Regions from separate parts of the Aerococcus sp. 150760013-2 genome, predicted to be linked through region 2. Evidence: predicted binding sites of a transcription regulator. Region 2 holds the regulator's gene; each other region holds the start of a gene.
The links. The regulator CtsR, encoded in region 2, represses protease genes until heat stress. The targets are predictions, from matches to a motif close to TTGGTCAAAAAAGGTCAAANA.
Positions count from the first base shown of each region.

Region 1: a site for CtsR is predicted at 1,825-1,845, ahead of clpP (ATP-dependent Clp endopeptidase proteolytic subunit ClpP). Genes of this name have one in related genera too.
Region 3: a site for CtsR is predicted at 1,313-1,333, ahead of clpB (ATP-dependent chaperone ClpB). Genes of this name have one in related genera too.
Region 4: a site for CtsR is predicted at 1,598-1,618, ahead of ACUW85_RS01525 (ATP-dependent Clp protease ATP-binding subunit). Genes of this name have one in related genera too.

Region 1 covers NZ_JBSEYI010000009.1:32,209-35,418, reverse strand. The annotation lists gene ACUW85_RS06135 (cell wall hydrolase) at 1-729, shown strand, start outside; gene ACUW85_RS06130 (DUF1304 domain-containing protein) at 958-1,317, opposite strand; tRNA gene ACUW85_RS06125 (tRNA-Arg) at 1,524-1,595, opposite strand; gene clpP (ATP-dependent Clp endopeptidase proteolytic subunit ClpP) at 1,890-2,486, shown strand; gene ACUW85_RS06115 (sugar-binding transcriptional regulator) at 2,800-3,210, shown strand, end outside.
Region 2 covers NZ_JBSEYI010000003.1:64,465-67,674, reverse strand. The annotation lists gene ACUW85_RS02285 (CitMHS family transporter) at 1-322, shown strand, start outside; gene ACUW85_RS02280 (isocitrate/isopropylmalate dehydrogenase family protein) at 374-1,381, shown strand; gene ACUW85_RS02275 (CtsR family transcriptional regulator) at 1,785-2,243, shown strand; gene ACUW85_RS02270 (ATP-dependent Clp protease ATP-binding subunit) at 2,261-3,210, shown strand, end outside.
Region 3 covers NZ_JBSEYI010000006.1:119,957-123,166, forward strand. The annotation lists gene clpB (ATP-dependent chaperone ClpB) at 1-1,237, opposite strand, end outside; gene ACUW85_RS04660 (hypothetical protein) at 1,387-1,857, opposite strand; gene ACUW85_RS04665 (Y-family DNA polymerase) at 1,850-3,210, opposite strand, start outside.
Region 4 covers NZ_JBSEYI010000002.1:57,505-60,714, reverse strand. The annotation lists gene ptsP (phosphoenolpyruvate--protein phosphotransferase) at 1-1,117, opposite strand, end outside; gene ACUW85_RS01530 (phosphocarrier protein HPr) at 1,119-1,385, opposite strand; gene ACUW85_RS01525 (ATP-dependent Clp protease ATP-binding subunit) at 1,707-3,210, shown strand, end outside.

The sequences.
Region 1 (3,210 bases), on a different contig from region 2:
GTTGAAGAAGTTTCAGCTGATATGCAAGCAATTGATGAATCAACTTCTGAGTATACAGTAGTATATGGCGATACTTTATCAGTAATCGCTAATGCAGCAGGTGTTGACGTGATTACACTAGTACAAATTAATGAAATTGAAAATGCTGATTTAATCTTCCCATCTAAGTCTATTTCATTTACTAAAAATGATGAAGGTGAAGTAAATGAAGTTGTCGTAGAAGATACAAACAATAAAAAAGATACTTATAAAGTAGAGGAAGAAACTGTTGAGAAAACTGAAACAGTTGAAGAAGTAGAAGAAACAACTGTAGAACCAGTTGCATACGAAGCTGAAAAAGAAACAGCAACAGTAGAAGCAACTTCATATGAAGCAGAAGAAACAACTGAAGAAACATCTTCAACTTCTTCCTACTCAGCAGCAGAAGAAATCCCTTACCAAGTATTACAAGTAGTAGAAACTGAAGCAGGTCCAAGCTACTCTGAAAAAGCAGCAGTATTCTCTGTAATCCTTAACCGTGCAAACTCAGGTAACTGGGGTGGTACTTCATTATCGGCAGTAGTTAACGCATCTGGTCAATTTGAAGTTGTTTCAAACGGTATGGCAGCTAGCGCTACAGTATCAGAACAAACTTACCAAGCTGTTAACGATGTATTAACTAACGGTGTAACTACATCAGCTGAATCATTCCGTGCTTCAGGTGACGGCGTGACAAACACATTCTTCTAATTTAAATTCAAATACAATAAACAAAAAAATCGGGAGAGCTCCCGATTTTTTTGTTTATTATTTTTTGCAAGATCGATATTAAAGAGTATTGGTTTGTTTAGTTAAGTTTCATCGTTCTAATAATAGAAAAACGACCTAATTATTTGTTTACGAATAACGCGTTAAAAAAATAGAGAGTTAAACTAGGATTCAAATGATTATCTAACGTGTATTGCTCTGTGCATTCTATTATAGAAAGGTTGAGAATAAGGCTAAAATAGATAGTCCACCTTGTGTCAATATAATTTTTTTACTACTAGTGAAGCTACCATATGTGGCCACTAAAATAATGTAGACAAATATCATACGAACAATCTCAATAGAAGCGCTACTGAAAAATAATGCATATAATAGCCCTAAACCAATGAGACCATTATATATTCCCATATTTTTAAATAAGGTATTCAATGAACTTCCTTTCAACTCATCTCTTTCCATATTAAATATTCTACTTGTTTGGGCTGACGTGGTAGTAATAGTTTGTATATACATGATATAAAAGAATTCTAAAGCGACTAAAAGAGTTAATAAAGTTGTTGTAACTGACATGGTTAATCTCTCCCCTTAACTGACGAAGTAATCTTCTTTTTTTAAATATAAAACATTTTTATGAATTTTCAAAGGATTAATACGTGCAATGTTAAGCTATATAAACATGAACACTAAAGAAGGGAAATTAAAGAATTCTATAGTTTAAGGGTAAAAAAAAGCTGTAACTCATAAATAGCAACAACCTAATAATTTTTTTATTTGAATGCGCCCGGAGGGAATCGAACCCCCATCATAAGAACCGGAATCTTATGTGATATCCATTACACTACGGGCGCAAATTTTTGTATATTTTGCTTAAAAAACAATAACAGGATTATTATAGCCTAGTTTTTAGTCAAATTCAAGCGTTTATAGGAATCTGGTAGCGTCAATTGTTATTAACAATTGATAATGTCTTAGGTATTAACTAGAGAAAATGTCTCGTTTTTCAAGTCATGAAGGCCAGCTATTGGGCAGAATGAACCTTCTATGCTAAAATGATAAGGCAAATCAAAAAAGTCATATTCGTTGACCAATTTTGACCATAAAGGTATAATACCAATATACAAGTTTAAAAGGAGGACATTTAAATGAATTTAGTACCAACAGTTATTGAACAATCTTCTCGCGGTGAACGTGCTTATGATATTTACTCTCGTTTATTAAAAGACCGTATTATTATGTTGAGCGGGGAATTCAATGACGATTTAGCCAACTCAATCATTGCCCAATTATTATTCTTAGATGCACAAGATCCAGATAAAGATATCTACCTATACATTAATTCACCAGGTGGTTCTATAACTTCAGGTATGGCAATCTATGATACTATGCAATTCGTACATGCAGATGTACAAACAATTGTAATGGGTATGGCTGCATCAATGGGGTCATTTATTGCGGCTGCCGGAACCAAAGGTAAACGTTTTGCTTTACCAAATGCTGAAATCTTAATCCACCAACCTTTAGGTGGTGCGCAAGGACAAGCAACTGAAATTGAAATTGCTGCACGTCACATCTTGAAAACAAAAGAAAAAATGAACCGTCTATACTCTGAAATGACTGGTCAACCTGTAGAAGTGATTGAACGCGATACCGACCGTGACAACTGGTTAACTGCAGAAGAAGCTTTAGAATATGGTTTATTAGATCAAATCATGACTAAAAATGATGAATTAGAAAAATAGTTAATCAATTTTAAGTCTAGAGAAGTGGGGTAAAACCTGCTTCTTTTTCTTTAAGGCGTTCGATATAGCCCGTGGAAATGTCCTTAAATATATATTCTTTGTAAGGCGTAATAGCTGTCATTGCAGTATAGGAGAAAAGTGGGCTTAAAAGCTTGCAAGCGGATAAATTTATTGGTATGATTACTTTTGTAAAGAGATGTGATTCGAAGGAATCAAATTTTTTTACCGGAGGGTGGTCAAAAAAAGACACGCTGGACAATAAAAGTCCAAGTGTTTTTGCGCTCAACGTTTTTGTACTAGGAAAGTGGGGACTATGGACGAATTATTTAAAAGTATTACTGAAGTAGTGCCGGAAGTTCAGAAGACCTATTTTGAGAGAATTAGCGTATTACAGCGGATTTTCAAAGATGGTCCGATTGGTCGGAAGGGACTAGCTGAAAAGTTAGGAATTACCGAACGACCGCTACGTACAATTACAGATGTTTTGAAACAACAAGGTCTCATTGATTCTTCTCCCGCAGGTATGACAATTACGCCAAAAGGGGAACGAGCAATTGCTACAGGTCAAGACTTGTGGCGTGATACAAATAAAATTCATCTACAAGAAAAATATTTGGCTGATGTGCTCAACATAGCAGATGCTCGAATTGTTTCAGGAGATATCGACCAAGATCAACATATTCTGTTTGAAATGGGTCTACAAGTTTCAAAATACTTAGACACG
Region 2 (3,210 bases):
CTACGGTCTAATCGTAGCCATTATTTCAGCGCCAGGTACTTATTTCCTACATAACGATGCCTTCTACTACGGCATGATGCCTATCTTGTCAGAAGCCGGCTATGCTTACGGATTTACCCCGTTACAACTGACATTTGCGTCTCTAATCGGTCAATCTTTCCACTTGTTCAGCCCATTAGTACCTTTCTCATACGTACTACTTGGTTTAACCGGCGTGGAATGGGGCGACTGGCAGAAAAAAGGTTTGGTCGTATCACTTGGGATTTTCATTGTCTACGTGATTACTGCTGCCATCTTTGGTTTGTTACCCATTTTCCAATAATGATGAATCAATTAAAGCTATTATATTATCGACTTTAAAAGGAGTGGTTTCATGACGAATACACATACAATCGCCTTAATTCCTGGGGACGGGATTGGAAAAGAAATTACACAAGTTGTCAAACAAGTGGCAAAAGCCCTAGGCAGTCCAATTGCTTGGGATGAAGTGGTCGCTGGCCAAGACGCCATTGATGAAACGGGTGAACTGATTCCCAAAGCCGTTTACGACGCCATCGATACACACAAGGTTGCCTTGAAAGGACCCATTGCAACACCAATTGGTGAGGGTTTTAGATCGGTCAACGTATCACTTAGAAAACATTATCAATTACATACAAACATCCGCCCAATCCGCGTATTAGGCCAAATTCCTGCACTTCACCGGGACGTGGATATCGTTTTATTCCGGGAGAATACAGAAGATTTATACGCGGGCGTAGAAGAGCAGATTTCACCTGACGAAGCCCATTCCATCAAAATTATCACTAGAAAGGCAACAGAACGGATTGTTACAGCAGCTTTTGAGTATGCCGTAGCTAATGACCGCAAGACGGTCGCTATCGTCACTAAAGCCAACATTATGAAATTATCGGACGGCTTATTCCTAAAAGTCGCTCGCGAAATTGCTGCTAAATATCCGCAAATTGAAGCGACAGAAGTTTTAGTCGACAATATGGCCATGCAATTGGTTATGCGTCCTCAACAATACGATGTGGTTGTCACCGAAAACTTATACGGCGATATTTTATCTGATTTGATGGCCGGTTTAATCGGTGGGTTAGGATTGGTGCCAGGTGCCAATTTGGGCGACGATGTGGCGATATTTGAGGCCGTTCATGGCTCAGCACCAGATATTGCTGGTCAAGGTATTGCCAACCCGACAGCCATCTTATTAGCCTTTGCAGACCTACTAGACCATATTAGTTTACAGACGGATGCCATTCGTTTGCGCGACGCTTTGAATACGGTCTTGTCCGATGCAGGTAACTTTACCCGAGACTTAGGCGGCGATTTAACAACAGCAGCCTTCACCGACAAGGTTATCGCATCCTTAGCATAAGATGGCGTATCTTAAAACCGTCTAATGATTTTGATTTGAATAATGAGATAAGCACGCTTTGACTTGAGGGTGGCGTAAAGGAGTTGACCAGCAATTCCTTTGCGTTGCCTTTTTGTTATATAAAGATGCGATATTTCAAATTTTTTCTTTTACAGCGTATAACGCTCGTTAAGATACGTCTTCAAACCAGGTTCCAAAAGTCCAACGCTTCCGACACTTCCCAAAATATGCTAAACACTTGCAGTGTTTATTCGGCTTTTGGTCTAGTGCGTCGAGTCTAAACGACTTTTGTCACACCTCCAATTACCAAGCTTTTGAATTGACTATTTGACTGCGGTTATCGTATGATATGGTTAATTAGTCAAAGTTAGTCAAAATAAGAATCAGGCTTGAGGTGATGAATATGAAAAATAGAAATATGTCTGATATTATTGAATCTTATTTAAAGCAAATCTTACAACAAGAAGAGCATGTTGAGATTAGTCGTAGCGAAATAGCAGATCAATTTCAATGTGTACCATCCCAAATTAATTATGTTATCAACACACGATTTACCCCACAAAAGGGTTATATTGTAGAAAGTAAACGTGGTGGCGGTGGCTATATCCGTATTATGAAATTGGAAATTGTCGAAGAAGCAGATTTAATTGATGCTATGGTTGACCTTGTCCACCAAAAAACGACATTACGAGATGCTACTGCCATCATTCAAAATTTATTAGTCAACGAGATTGTTACCGAAAATGAAGCGCAAATCATGCACTCAGCAGTCGACAAGGATGCCCTAGGTAAAATTGTTAACGCTGATGAAGTTCGGTCCTTAATATTAAGATCGATGCTTGTGAAGCTGAAATATAGGTAACCAGATAGGAGGACCTTATGAACGAAATTTATACAGAGAAAGCAAAACAGGCCTTATTGTTCGCCGCCGAAGAAGCCAAACAATTTCGTCATAAAGCCATTGGAACAGAACATTTGCTGCTAGGACTTTACCGTGAGCCCGAGGGTGTTGCGCATAACGTGTTAGTTGACCACTTGCCAAGTTACGAGGCTGTGAAAGAAGAAGTTGAATTTGTCATCGGATACGGTAAGGATGAAGTCCAAGACGCCCCCGTAGACTTGAATCGCGTGGTGTATTCACCGCGTTCAAGAAAAGTTTTATATATTGCAGGTGAAGAAGCGCAACGCCAACAAGTCACTTTAGTCGGCACAGAGCACATTTTGCTATCTTTAATCGCTGACCAAGTACTAGCTGTTCGAATTCTGAAAAACTTGGACGTGGATATCGAGAAATTACGTAAAGACATCTACCGTTCAATTGGCCAGCGTCCCCCAGTGCGCAACCGCAGCAACGAGAATAATAATAAACCATCAAACCGCGGCAGCAAACGCCCACAAAGTGCAACGCCAACCTTAGACTCACTAACTAGAGACCTAACTGAGCAAGCACGTAACGGGCAGTTGGACCAAGTAATCGGCCGTAAGAAAGAGTTACGTCGCATCATGCAAGTCCTTAGCCGTCGAACTAAAAATAACCCTGTATTAGTAGGAGAACCAGGTGTTGGGAAAACAGCCATCGCTGAAGCAGTTGCCATCGCAGTTGCAAACAACGATGTCGTATCAACCCTAGCCAATAAACGTGTCGTATCTCTTGATGTTGGGTCCCTTGTTGCAGGTACTAAATACCGTGGGGAATTCGAAGACCGAGTGAAAAACTTACTAGAGGAAACGGAAAAAGCTGGTAATGTCATCTTATTCATTGATGAGTTGCATAGTCTAATCGGTGCCGGTGCAGCAGAAGGGGCTATCGATGCTTCTAACCTGATGAA
Region 3 (3,210 bases), on a different contig from region 2:
CTGTTGGTAATGAATTCATTTGCACGCGGATTTCAGCACTAGCTTCATCCACCAAATCAAGCGCCTTATCCGGTAAGTACCGGTCAGTGATGTAACGGTCTGATAATTCAGCTGCCGCTACTAAAGCTTGGTCATGTATCGTTACTTCATGGTGCAATTCATACCGTTCTTTCAAACCACGTAAGATTGAAATAGTATCTTCAACACTTGGTTCTTTCACTAAAACACGTTGGAAACGACGTTCCAAAGCCTTGTCTTTTTCCATGTATTGACGGTATTCGTCTAAGGTTGTGGCACCAATGCAGTGCAATTCGCCACGAGCCAACATCGGTTTAAGTAAGTTCCCAGCGTCCATTGACCCTTCAGTCTTACCAGCACCTACAATGTTGTGGATTTCATCGATAAATAAAATAATCCGGCCGTCTGCCTTTTTCACTTCATTTAAGACTGCTTTCAACCGTTCTTCAAATTCACCCCGGTATTTAGCACCTGAAATCAAGGCACCCATATCTAATGAAAAGACTGTTTTGTCTTTTAAGTTGTCAGGGACATCTTTTTTCACAATACGTTGGGCTAAACCTTCAACGATAGCGGTTTTACCTACACCAGGTTCACCAATTAGGACCGGATTATTTTTAGATTTACGAGACAAGATACGAACTACATCACGAATTTCTTCATCACGTCCGATGATAGGATCCATTTTACCTGCTTTAACTTGTTCGACTAAATCGACACCATATTTCTCTAAAGCTTCATAGTTTTCTTCTGCTTGTTTACTTGTCACATGATCACCCTGTCTCAAATTATCAATTTTTTCTTCTACCGCTTTTGCAGTAATTTGATGTTGCTTGAACCATTTTGCAAGGTCAGTATAAGATACATCATTGATGGCTGCTAATACCATTTCGGTGGATAAAAATTCATCACCTTGTTTTTCCGCGCGTACTTGAGCTTTTTGAATTAATTCTCCCAAGCCACGTGATATTCCTTGACCATATTGTACGTTCGTACCTTGGACCACTGGAATTGCATCTAATTCACGGTTTAATTCTTCAGTTAATGCTGCCATCGGCACATTTAAATCTTCATAAAAGTCATAAGCAAAGTTTCCAGGTTGCACCAACGCTGTAAACATATGGGGAATCCCAATTTCTTGATGTTTACGAGTCATAGCAATTTGTTGGGCATTTGCGACGGCTTCTTGTAAGGTTGTAGTCATTTCCATGTTTGCCATTTCACATCACTCCTTTTACTTTATGCTTATAGTATATCACTTTGGTCAGGATAGGTCAAACATTTATCAGTGAAATTTTTGACCTTTTTTAACCATCAAAATCCTTGATATATCAATATTATAACCGAGACTTGACTCTAAACATCAAACTAAAGGTCAATATGTGACCACTTACTTTCTTTGACCAATTCAATATGGCGTACATCATCCCACAAAATCTTGCGACTACCGATTAAAAAATAGAAATAATTACTCTCCCCATTAAACCAGCCAAAGATATGGTCAAGGTAGCGACCTAAATAATCTTTTAAAGACAATTGAATAGAAACAGGATAGTGGTTTAACCAAGCTTCTTGCAAGACTTGGTCAACCTCTTCCCTCGTCATCTCTGGCAGTGGGATAGATACCTTAGCTGCATCCTTATGGTTGGATTGAATGCCTTTGACCAATTCATCCATGGCATAAGCAGTAGCCCACTTCATGCCAAAGGTCCGGTCTTCGTATTCGTTATAAGGCGTGAAGTGTTTACGGGTCCTTGGGTGTCGTTGCTTTTTTAACCATGACAATTGGGCCCGTCTTCTAGCGTTCGGGAGTTCCCAAGGTTCAAATCGCTTAGCCATGCGCCTCACCTTCGATACCCGCCATACCACCAGCATGTCCGCCGACTAAACTAGAGCGTTCAATTGCCCGACCGCCAGCTTTAAGAGACGAGGCATAGACCAGACTCTTAAAACCATATTTCTTACGGATGGTATCCACAATCACATCTGTTTTCAAGTCGACTACTTGATTGTTTTCACTTTCAAATAGATTTAATTGGACTGCTTGATGGTAAACAAGGTTGCCACTGTGTAAAGAAATATGCCGGATGACTTGGTTTTCATAAAGTAAGGACAGCAAGTATAAGGCCACTTCAGCAATCACCTTACTTTGATTGGTCGGTGTCACCTTGATTTGCTTATGAATACCCTTTTTACCACTTGCATCAAAGTAGCCCATGGAATAGCCTAAGCCAAGACCAACAACTTGGGTTTGCGCGCCAGCTCGTCTTAAACGAGTCCCAATTTGGTCAGCCATTTCCTTGACGACGACAGCAATTTCAGCCTTATCGGTGTAGTCTTTTGGTAGCACTTGACTGTTGCCGATAGACTTGTCTTTGGTGGTATAAGGGGTACCGAGAAAAGACCGGTCCACGCCCCACGAATGGGCATAAAGTTGGGCACCCATGACCCCTAATTTATCTTTTAATACGTGATAAGAAGAATGGGCGAGGTCATAGACATTATTAATACCCATCCCTTTTAGTCGGCGGGCCAATCGGTGGCCAATACCGCAGACTTCTGTTAAATCAGCAATCTGCCATAAGGTATCCGGCACATCCTCATACCGCCATTCAGCAATCATATCGCCCTCATTTTTCGCGCCAATATCTAAGGCCACTTTGGCTAGAAACGGGTTATCGCCAATGCCAATCGTGGTATAAATGCCGGTCTGGTCATAGACATCCTTTTGAATTTTCTGAGCCATTTCATATGCATTATTCACCTTAAATAGGCGAAATGAATCCGTCACATCTAAGAAACTCTCATCTATTGAAAATACGTGATGGTTGGCTTCGTCCACGTAGCTTTTATAGATCCGATTAATCTCTTGATTCTTCTCCATATAAAACCGCATACGCGGTTGAGCGATTACCAAATCTTCTGGATAGGGATAAGGTAAATCACGGGCCCGGGTCACGTTGGAAATATTAAAGGCTTTCTTAGCGGCGGGCGAGCTAGCCAAAATAAGGCCCGAACCCCTACTCTGACCACCTTTTTCATCATGATAGGACATGACCACTAATTTTGTTGTTAGTGGATCTAAATTACGCGCAACTGCCTCCACTGAAGCATAAAATGACTTACAATCGATACACAAAATATCGCGACTGGGTTCCTTTGAATAATCAAACGTTACATTATTTGCAAACA
Region 4 (3,210 bases), on a different contig from region 2:
CACGTAATAATTCAGGTTGGTTTAATCCGATACGGATTGCACGATAACCTAAGAATGGGTTCATTTCTTCTGGTAATTGTAAGTAAGGTAAGTGTTTGTCCCCACCGATGTCCATTGTACGAACAACGACTGGATGACCATTCATACCTTCTAAAACAACTTTGTAAGATTCGAATTGCTCATCTTCAGTTGGCATTTCGTCTGAATCCATGTATAAGAATTCAGTACGGTATAAACCAATTGCTTCAGCACCGTTTGAATGTACACCTTCTAAATCTTTTGGCGTACCGATGTTGGCAGCGATTTCGAATTTCTTGCCGTCTTTAGTTAAAGTCTCAGCGTCTTTAAGTTTTTCCCACTCAGCTTTACGAGCTAAGAAGTCAGCAGCAATTTTTTCGTACTCTGCGATTGTTGCGTCGTCAGGATTTACAATAACATCACCGTTTAAACCATCAACAATGACAGTGTCACCGTCATTAATTTCTTTAGAAACATTACCAGTCCCTACAACCGCTGCAATTTCCAATGAACGAGACATAATCGCTGAATGTGACGTACGTCCACCGATATCAGTCGCAAAACCTTTAACAAATTGGCGGTTCAATTGTGCAGTATCACTTGGCGTTAAGTCATAAGCCACAACAACCACTTCTTCATCAATTGTTGAAAGGTCAGGGATTTTAACACCTAATAAATGTGCTACTAAACGATCAGTAACATCTTTGATGTCAGCTGCACGTTCTTGCATATAAGGGTTGTCTTCCATACCTTTGAAGATTTCGATGTAGAAGTCAGCTGTTTGACGAACAGCAGATTCTGCATTCAATGTTTCATCATCAATTTTTTGGGTGTAAGCTTGCTGCAATTCCGGATCTTCAAGGACCATTAAATGCGCGTCAAAGACTTGCGCTTCCTCTTCTGACAAGGATTTAGCTGCAACCGCTTTAATTTTTTCGATTTCTACTTTTGAGTCGGCTATAGCTTTTGCTAAGCGTTCTTTTTCTTGTTGTGAATCATTAGATTTTGAAATTTCAAAACTTAAATCAGGTTCTTCAACTAAGAACGCTTTAGCGATGGCAATGCCATCGCTAGCCGCGATTCCTGTTAATTTTGTCATATTATTCTGATAACCCTTCATTTTTCATAGTGTCAGCAATTGTTTGGATTGCTTCTTCTTCGTCATCACCTTCAGCAGTGATTACAACGTCAGAACCTTGACCTACACCTAAAGACATTACGCCCATGATAGATTTCAAGTTTACAGATTTACCTTTGTATTCTAAGTTAATATCTGAGTTAAACTTGCTTGCAGATTGCACCAATAAAGTTGCAGGACGTGCGTGGATACCAGTTTCAGCTGTAATGTTAAATTCTTGTTTTTTCATAATCAAAAATCTCCTTTAAAATGTTTTATTCATACCTTTATAAATAGGCAAGAGTTATTATAGCTTATCTATTTGCAAAGTAAAACGTCACAAACTAGACTATACCACAATTAGAAAACTCTTTCACTTATAATTTACCAAAAAAATAGCGTTTCCACAAGGTTTTTCACTTGGATAGCACATGAATTATTTTGGTTGAGACCTTTTAGTTGAAAGTCAAAATTGGTCAGAGTATAATAGAGTTATTAGCAGTTATATTGAAATGCTGCGAATTAAAAATTGCAAGCAACCCCCTTAGCATTAAATAAAGGAAGTGTTTATATGTTATGTCAAAACTGTGGCGAACGCGACGCCGTCATTCATGTATACGCAAATGTGAATGGCCGACGTGAAGCAGTGAACCTCTGCCAAACATGCTACTCACAGCTATCTCAAGGTAAACAAACCAATAATTTAAATAACAACAACAGTAACGGTAACAACCCCTTTGGTGGCTATAACTTTGATGACTTATTACGTCAAATGCAACAACAAGGCTTTTCTACTAATTCGCAAAATAAAGCGCAAGCTCAAGCTGGCCAAGGTGGCAACAATGACGATTCTATCTTAGGCAATTACGGGACCAACTTGACTGACCAAGCTAAAGCTGGTTTAATCGACCCAATTATCGGTCGTGACGATGAAATTATCCGAGTGATTGAAATCCTGAACCGTCGGACAAAAAACAATCCTGTTCTAATTGGTGAACCAGGTGTTGGTAAAACAGCGGTTGTCGAAGGACTCGCTCAAAAAATTGTTGAGCACGCTGTACCGGAAAAATTGCGCAACAAAGAAGTCATCCAATTAGATGTTGCTTCGCTTGTTCAAGGGACTGGTATCCGCGGTCAATTCGAAGAAAAAATGCAACAATTAATGAATGAAGTCCGTGAAAATAAAAATATCATTCTATTTATAGATGAAATTCATGAAATTGTCGGCGCTGGTTCAACCGAAGGCGGCTCACTAGATGCTGGTAATATTCTAAAACCAGCCCTAGCCCGTGGAGAACTCCAATTAGTGGGTGCTACTACTTTAAATGAATTTAGAAAAATCGAAAAAGATGGCGCCCTAGCCCGTCGTCTACAACAAGTCATGGTAGCTGAACCTTCTGTAGAGGAAACCCTTGAAATTATTAAAGGTATTCAAGAAAAATACGAAGGTTTCCATAACGTGAAATATAGTGATGAAGCGATTGAAGCGACTGTCCGTTTATCTGACCGGTATATAACTGACCGCCAATTACCAGATAAAGCCATCGATTTATTAGATGAATCTGGTTCTAAAATGAACTTAACTATTCCATTCTTAGACCGTGAATCCTTGAAAAATCAAATTGATGAATTAACCAAACTAAAAGAAATGGCCACAGAAGCAGAAGATTACGAGAAAGCAGCCTACTACCGTGACCAATTAAATAAATACCAAGGCATGTATGATAGCAACCAAAATGTGACTGAAAAGACCCCAACGGTTACTGCTAGCGACATCCAAGCGATTATCGAAACCAAAACCGGTATTCCTGTTTCAGACTTGCAAGAATCTGAGCAAAACCAGTTAATCAACCTAGACGAAAACTTGAAACAACACGTCATTGGTCAAGACGATGCTGTAGAACACATTGCTAAAGCCATCCGCCGTAATCGCGTTGGTTTGAGCCGTCAAGACCGTCCGATCGGATCTTTCATGTTCGTCGGGCCAACTGGTGTTGGTAAGACTGAATTAGCTCGTCAATTGGCCATCCAATTATTTGGTCGCAAAGAAGCCTTAGTCCGTTTTGATATGTCCG